Linked DNA regions of Mesorhizobium onobrychidis. The protein of the gene in region 2 interacts with the protein of the main gene of each other region in a pairwise test. Links are inferred from orthologs where the notes say so. Each region holds a gene or a part of one and is shown on either strand. Other genes may lie near its edges.

Region 1 (2,988 bases), 2.1 Mb from region 2 along the record:
CGGCACCTTCCCGAGGCGCAAGCGCGCACCGCCACCTTCAAAAAGGCGGGTAGCGGCGTGACGCCTGATGAGGCCGAGATATCAGCCAATCCGCGCGCACGCTCGGCAAGGCTGCGCGCTGCGATCCGCACCGAAGCACCGCCGCGCGCCGGCGACATTTCGATTTTCGGGCTTCCAAAACTTCCTGACCCAAAACTTCCCGGTGCCGACCGCCCGGGAGAGAGGTGAGCGCACGTGTTTCGTACCAGCGACATAGTCCTTATCGCCGTCATGGTTTCGGCTGCGGCCTTGACCTACAAGACCAAGCGCGAGGCCGAAGAACAATTGGCGGCGGTGCACAAGATCCAGGCGCAGATCCGCTACGAGGAGGATACGATCGATCTCCTGAAGGCGGACTGGAGCCTGCTGACCCAGCCGTCGCGCCTGCAAAAGCTGGCCGAGATCTACAAGTCGCAACTCGAACTCGAGCCGGTCAGCGCCCGCCAGATCGTCGGGCTGGATGACCTGCCGGCAAAACCCCTCACCATCGAGGACCTTTCCTCGCAGCGGCTGGGCGGCATGGCCGACAATTCTGGCAAAGGACCCTTGGGCGACAAAGACCCCGTGGTGACCGGAGGCATCGTCCAATGATCGCCAGATTTCCATCGATCGCCAGACTGCTGAAGCGCCGCGCCAAGTCGGAAGACGGATCGATTGTGGTCGAAGGCGCCCGCAAGGCGACCGGCGGCAAGGGCAGGACCCGCATCGTGATGACGATGGCGGTGTTCTTCGGCATCTATTCGACCATCACCGGGCGGCTGGTCTATCTGGGTTTTCAGAACCCCGACCTGTCCGGCGGTCCGCAGAGCCGGGTGACGGCGTCACGGCCCGACATCGTCGACCGCAACGGCGAAGTGCTGGCGACGGACATCAAGACGGCGTCGCTGTTTGCCGAACCGCGCCGCATTGTCGACGCCGACGAGGCGATCGAAAAGCTGGCGACGGTGCTTCCCGAGATCGACTACGAGCAGACCTACCACAAGCTCAAGAGCGGCGCCGGCTTCGTCTGGCTGCAGCGGCAACTGACGCCCAAGCAACAATCGGATATCATGCAGCTCGGTGTTCCCGGCTTCGGCTTCCGCACCGAAAAGCGCCGCTTCTATCCGGCTGGCGAAACTTCGTCCTACATTGTCGGGCTCACCAACATCGACAACCAAGGCATCTCCGGCATGGAGAAATACATCGACGAACAGGGGCTGAGCGATCTTCAGGCGTCGGGCCTGGCGGTGGCCAAGGATCTGAAGCCGGTGCAGCTCTCGATCGACCTGCGCGTCCAGCATATCGTGCGTGACGAGGTCGCCACCGGCATGGAGAAATACCGCGCAATCGCGGCGGGCGCCGTCGTTCTCAACATCAAGACCGGCGAAGTGATGGCGATGGCCTCGGTTCCGGATTTCGACCCGAACAACCCCTACAATGCGCAGGACAAGGACCGCTTGAACCGCATGTCGGCCGGCCTTTACGAAATGGGTTCGACGTTGAAGAGCTTCACCACCGCCATGGCGCTCGATTCCGGCAAAGTGACGCTGGAAAGCCGTTTCGACGCTTCGCGCCCGATCAGGATCGGCCGTCAGACCATCCATGATTTTCACGGCAAGGCTCGGGTGCTGTCGGTGCCCGAAGTGTTCATCTACTCGTCCAACATCGGTTCGGCCAAGGAAGCCGAAGCGGTTGGCATCGAGGGGCACCGCGAATTCCTGCATCGCCTGGGGATCCTCGAGAAGATGCAGACGGAACTGCCGGAGGTCGCCCGCCCGACCGAGCCCAAAGTCTGGAAACAGGTCCATTCGATTACCATCGCCTTCGGTCACGGTGTGTCGACAACGCCGCTGCAGACGGCGGTCGGCTGCGCTGCGCTGCTGAACGGCGGCTATCTGATCCAGCCGACATTCCTGAGGCGCGCGCAGGAACAGGCGATGTCGGTGGCCAAGAAAGTGGTCAGCGACAAGACGGTCGAGAGCATGCGCTATCTCTACGCACTGAATGCCGAGAAAGGGTCAGGCAGGAACGCCAGGGTTCCAGGTTACCGCGTCGGCGGCAAGACCGGAACGGCCGAGAAGGTTGTCAACGGCCGCTACTCAAAGGACAAGAATTTCAACGCCTTCGTTGCGGCTTTCCCGATGGACGATCCGCAATACATCGTGCTTACGATCGCCGACGAACCGAGGCCGGAAAAGCCCGGCATGGGTGCAACGGCCGCCTCGAATGCTGGCGTCATGGCTGCGAACATTATCCGACGTTCGGCTTCCATGCTTGGCGTGAAGCCAGATTTCAGCCATGAAAATGGCGCAACGCTGGTTTCCTATCAGTGATTCTTAGGGCGCGCCGGCAACAGCGCGCTATTTTGTTGCGATGAACGGGGTTCGATGAAGCTGAAAGACCTAGCCGGTATCATGCCTGTCGAGGGGACAGCTTCCTTCGATACGGAGGTTACCGGGATTTCGTCGGATTCCCGCGAGGTAGGACCGGGCGTGGTCTTCTTCGCGCTCACCGGCACCAAGGCCGATGGCGTGGCCTATGCCGCCGATGCCGCCAAGCGCGGCGCAGTGGCGATCGTGGCCGGCAAGGGCAGTGCGGTCGCCGGACTGCCGGTGCCCGTTCTCGCCGTCGACGATCCGCGCCTTGCGCTGGCGCTGAGTGCCGCCCGCTACTTCGGCAGGCAGCCGCAAACCATGGTCGCGGTGACCGGGACCAGCGGCAAGACATCGGTTGCGGCCTTCACCAGGCAGATCTGGGAGCAGTCAGGCTTTGCCGCCGCCTCGATCGGCACGACCGGCGTGGTAGCGCCGGGCCGCAACGAATATGGCTCGCTGACCACCCCCGACCCGGTAGATCTGCACAGGCTGCTGCGGGAACTGGCGGATGCCGGCGTCACCCACGCATCGATGGAGGCCTCCAGCCACGGTCTCGACCAGCGCCGGCTCGACGGCGTGAAGCTTGCAGCCGGCG
Region 2 (4,455 bases):
CCGTATCCTGAACGACATCAAAGAGGCTGAAATCGCGATTCAACCCGGCGCAGAGCCGCGCGGCCGGCTGCGCGTCAGTCTTCCGAGCGCCTTCGGCCATCGTTTGATCGTGCCGTTGTTGCCGGCTTTCATCGACCGTTATCCGGCCATTGAGCTCGAGCTGATGTTTACAGATGCGATTGTTGACCTACTGGCTGAGGAGACGGACGTCGCCGTGCGTGTTGCCGCCCAGAGCGATTCCAGGCTGGTGGTGCGGCGGCTGGCGCCCAATCACCGTGTCATTTGCGCGTCAGCTCGGTATCTCGAAAAACACGGCACACCGATGACGCCAGGCGACCTTCAACATCATACATGTCTCGGCATCACATCACGCGGCGGCCTCAACATCTGGGAATTCGATGGCCCGGAAGGTCCGCAAAGCATGCGTATCCGCAGCCCAATAGAGGCCAACAGCACCGAAGCCCTGCGCCGGCTGGCGCTCGCCGGTGTCGGCATCATCCGCATGTCGGAGATATTGGTCGGGCCGGATATCAGGGTAGGCAGGCTGACCGCATTGCTCACCGAATACAATCATCATGACGGACCGCCAATCTGCGCTGTTTATCCGCCTGGTCGAATTCTGTCGCCGCGTGTGCGCGTGTTCGTGGATTTTCTGGCCGAACAGTTCACCAACCCTCCTTGGCTACACGGCGCGCCGTAAGACGTCGGGAGTGCAGTTGGAACAGCGTCAGCTGTTGCGGGCCGCCACGAATTTCGCTGCCTGCTTCAGAAGCACGGCGTCTTCGCCATAGGGATGAAGCAAGGCGTGGGCCTGGTCGACGAGGCCTTGAAGCTGGTCCCGCGCCCAGTTGGCGCCGTGCAGTGCCACCAGCGTCGCCTTGCCGGCGGCGGCATCCTTGCCGGTCGCCTTGCCCATCTGGTGCGCATCCGCCGTCAGATCGAGCAGGTCGTCGGCAAGTTGAAAAGCAAGCCCGATCGCCGAGCCGAACTCCGCCAGTCTTTCACGGTCGGCCGCTGGTGCGCCGGCAAGGATTGCGCCCGCCTCGCAGGCGAAGCGGATCAACGCGCCGGTCTTCATCGCCTGAAGCCGGATGATGCCGGCTTCGTCCGGCCTGATACGCTCGGCTTCGAGATCGAGCATCTGGCCGCCGACCATGCCGCCGGCTCCGGCGGCGCGGGCCAGCGCCAGCACCAGCGCCGCCCGTCGCTCGGCCGGCAGCATCGTCGCTTCGTCGGCAATGATGTCGAAGGCGAGCGCCAGCAAGGCGTCGCCGGCGAGGATGGCGGTCGCCTCGTCGAAGGCCTTGTGCACGGTCGGCTGGCCGCGGCGCAAATCGTCGTCGTCCATGGCCGGCAGATCGTCATGGATCAGCGAATAGCAATGCACGCATTCGAGCGCGGCCGCCACGCGCAGCGCCGCCTCGCCGTCGGCGGAAAACAGCGCGGCGCTTTCCATGACCAGGAAAGGGCGCAGGCGCTTGCCGCCGTTCAGTACGCCGTGGCGCATCGCCTCCATCAGACGCTGCGGCCGCTCGATCTCGCCTGAAAGCGGGCGGTCGCCGAGCAGCCGCCTGAGCAGCGCCTCGATCGGCCCTGTGCGTGCGACAAGCGCTGCCTCGAACGGTATTTGATCGTCTTTCGTCATGCCGGGGACGGGTAGCCGACACTCAGACGTTGCGCAAGAAGCCAAGCGCCATTATGCCGGGGCAGGGAGCAGCATGGATTGAGCGGCTTGGCGGAACCGATCGTCGATCACGAAACCGAAGGGCTGGACATGGTGAGGCCGAAACGCGGCAACCGCATCGGTCTCAAACGTTGGCCCCGGCACTGGGTCCGGCGCGGTATCACCGTCGCCGTCGTGCTGGCGCTGATGCCGGTGGTGTTGACCTTTCTGTATCTGCCGCCGTTCGTGCATCCGGTATCGACACTGATGCTGAAGGATCTGGCGACGTTTTCCGGCTATGACCGGCGCTGGGTCTCGATCGACGATGTGGCGCCGGCGCTTGCGAATTCGGTCATCATGTCGGAGGACGGGCAGTTCTGTTTCCATCGCGGCATCGACCTTGGCGAGTTGAGGGGCGTCGTCGACGACGCGCTGGCCGGCGAGATGACGCGCGGCGCATCGACCATTACCATGCAGACCGTGAAGAACCTTTATCTGTGGTCGCGGCCGCTGGGCTCGGTCCGGAAAGTCGTCGAACTGCCGCTGGCCGTCTATGTCGACATGGTGATGTCGAAACGGCGCATCATGGAAATCTATCTCAATATCGCCGAATGGGGGCCGGGCATCTATGGCATCGAGGCCGCCGCCCAGCACCATTTCGGGGTTTCGGCAAAACGATTGTCGCGTCGCCAGGCGGCGCTGCTTGCCGTCACCTTGCCGAACCCGATCGCACGCAACCCGGCGAAGCCCGGACCGGGGCTGAGACGGCTGGCGGCGCTGATCGAGCGGCGCGCAGGCCGGTCCGGCGCCTATGTCGGCTGTCTGCGTTAGCTTAAAAAAATTTGCGGCAGCGCTGGCCAAAACGGCGCAGGGCGTGTATAGGCACCCGACTTTCTCAGATTCCGGCCCCTGACGCGGCCCTTTCACGAGGGCAGCCGGGGCATTTTGACCATGTAGCGGAGCATATCCATGGCCGTACCGAAACGAAAAACCTCTCCGTCGAAGCGCGGCATGCGCCGTTCGGCCGACGCCTTGAAGGCCCCGACCTATGTCGAGGACAAGAATTCCGGCGAGATGCGCCGCCCGCACCATATCGACATGAAGACCGGTATGTATCGCGGTCGCCAGGTTCTGGAGCCGAAGGAAAGCTGAGAACGCTTTCGACGGTTTTGTGACTCCCGAAGACCGGCCATTGCGCCGGTCTTTTTGCATTTGGCTCAGATGATCGCCCACCGAACCATTTCAGGCAGCCCAGCAGCCGTATCGGATGGCAGCCGGGCCGGCTGGCACTGTTATTTCGCACGGTCTTTGTCCGTGTTCGCGGTCACGTACGAAATTTCTTGACGGCGAACGCCGAGCGCATACTAGAGAAGGCTGTCCAACCGGAGCCGCCTGATGTTCGGTGCCATCCCGCTGCTGATCGTGCCCTTCGTCCTCTATAATCTCGGGCTTCTGGGAATATTCGGCGGCGGCGACGACCCCTGGGCAAGCGAAATGTTCTCGATCCGCATGATGTCGGGCGGGGTGTTCTCGATGACGCTCGGCGATCTGATCGTGCTGATCGGGCTGATCCTCTTTTTCATCGAAATCGTGAAATCGACGCGCACGTCAAACGCTTCGGTCATGGACCACCTGTTGTCGACCTTCGTCTTCGTGGCGTTCCTGGTCGAGTTCCTGCTGGTGAAGGGTGCGGCGCACTCGGTCTTCTTCACGCTGATGGTCATCGCACTGGTCGACGTCCTGGCCGGTTTCTCGGTGTCGATGCGGGCGGCCACTCGTGACATAAACGTGAACTAGAGGCCCGGCCTGAGCCCGGATCGGCGGTGAAGCCAGCCGTCTTGATGCCTGCGGTGGCGGCTGCGTTGAATCAGCGCGTGATCTTTTCCGGAAACCGATTCCGGTTTCCAGCGTCATGCGCAAGGAACCAGCTCTATTTTTTCTTGGCGCGCGGCTTCTTTGCCGGAGCAGCCGGCGCATTGGCGAGATCTTCCGCTTCCTTGGCGAGGCGCAGCGCCCTCAGTTTGCTGGTCTTTATCTGGCGGGCGTCGCTCTCGGCGACATATTCCGCCATCGCCTTCTGACGAACCGTGGCTGCCTCTTCCTGCTTCTTGAAACGCAAATCGGCCCGCGCGCGAGCAGTATCCTTAGAGTTCTCAACCAAGGGCTTTTTCCAATCCCGTAAATTATAGCTTTCAATCTCTTTAATAGCAGAGCCGGTCTGCGATGGGGAAAATAAGTTGGTCAGGCGTCAGGATCGCACCCGGCGCCCGGCGCCTTTCGGGCGACAACCGCCTCGTATCCAGCCTGCAAACTCGCACGCACGGTGGCATCCGGCGGCGTATCGGAAGGCGTGCCCAGATGTTCATGGCGCAGTTCGTCCATGAACTTTTCCCACATCGGCGGGCCGCCCTTTTCCAGAAGCTCGGAGCGGATCGAGAGTTCCTCGCTGACCGGCAGCCAGACGCGACCCCAGGCGCCGAGATGCGCCAGGATCGGCACCAGCGTTATCGCCATTTCGGTCAGGCTGTAGATCGCCTTCTGCTTGTGAGTGGGATCGTCGGCCCTGGTCAGCATGCCGAGCTCCATCAGCCGCTTCAGCCGATCGGCGAGGATGTTGGAAGCGATGCGTTCCAGCGATCCGTTGAGCAGGTCGCGAAAGTGGCGTTTGCCGCCGAAAATCATGTCGCGAAGAATGATCAGGCTCCACCGGTCGCCAAACACTTCAAGCGACAGGTTGATCGGGCACCCAGACCGGCGATCGATGCTCATGCGATTCTCCGAAAGAAACCGGT

What was found. Proteins that work in one complex are often made in the same cells at the same time.
Region 1: the proteins of IHQ72_RS06435 (region 2) and IHQ72_RS16965 interact in binary tests that used the Escherichia coli proteins (3 or more experiments, as listed by UniProt). The link is inferred for Mesorhizobium onobrychidis from one-to-one orthologs.

What each region holds. Positions count from the first base shown.
Region 1 is NZ_CP062229.1:3,410,856-3,413,843, forward strand. It holds IHQ72_RS16965 (peptidoglycan D,D-transpeptidase FtsI family protein), read left to right. Parts: upstream 1-626; coding sequence 627-2,351; downstream 2,352-2,988. Other genes in the region: rsmH (16S rRNA (cytosine(1402)-N(4))-methyltransferase RsmH), read left to right, coding at 1-228; ftsL (cell division protein FtsL), read left to right, coding at 235-630; IHQ72_RS16970 (UDP-N-acetylmuramoyl-L-alanyl-D-glutamate--2,6-diaminopimelate ligase), read left to right, coding at 2,406-2,988. UniProt on the Escherichia coli protein: Essential cell division protein that catalyzes cross-linking of the peptidoglycan cell wall at the division septum. Required for localization of FtsN.
Region 2 is NZ_CP062229.1:1,331,450-1,335,904, forward strand. Bases 754-3,608 are described here. They hold IHQ72_RS06435 (biosynthetic peptidoglycan transglycosylase), read left to right. Parts: upstream 754-1,723; coding sequence 1,724-2,494; downstream 2,495-3,608. Other genes in these bases: IHQ72_RS06430 (polyprenyl synthetase family protein), read right to left, coding at 754-1,645; rpmF (50S ribosomal protein L32), read left to right, coding at 2,633-2,815; IHQ72_RS06445 (hypothetical protein), read left to right, coding at 3,059-3,460; IHQ72_RS06450 (hypothetical protein), read right to left, coding at 3,594-3,608. Outside these bases: IHQ72_RS06425 (LysR family transcriptional regulator), read left to right, coding at 1-700; more of IHQ72_RS06430, read right to left, coding at 728-753; more of IHQ72_RS06450, read right to left, coding at 3,609-3,824; IHQ72_RS06455 (winged helix-turn-helix transcriptional regulator), read right to left, coding at 3,905-4,432. UniProt on the Escherichia coli protein: Peptidoglycan polymerase that catalyzes glycan chain elongation from lipid-linked precursors. May play a role in peptidoglycan assembly during cell division in collaboration with other cell division proteins.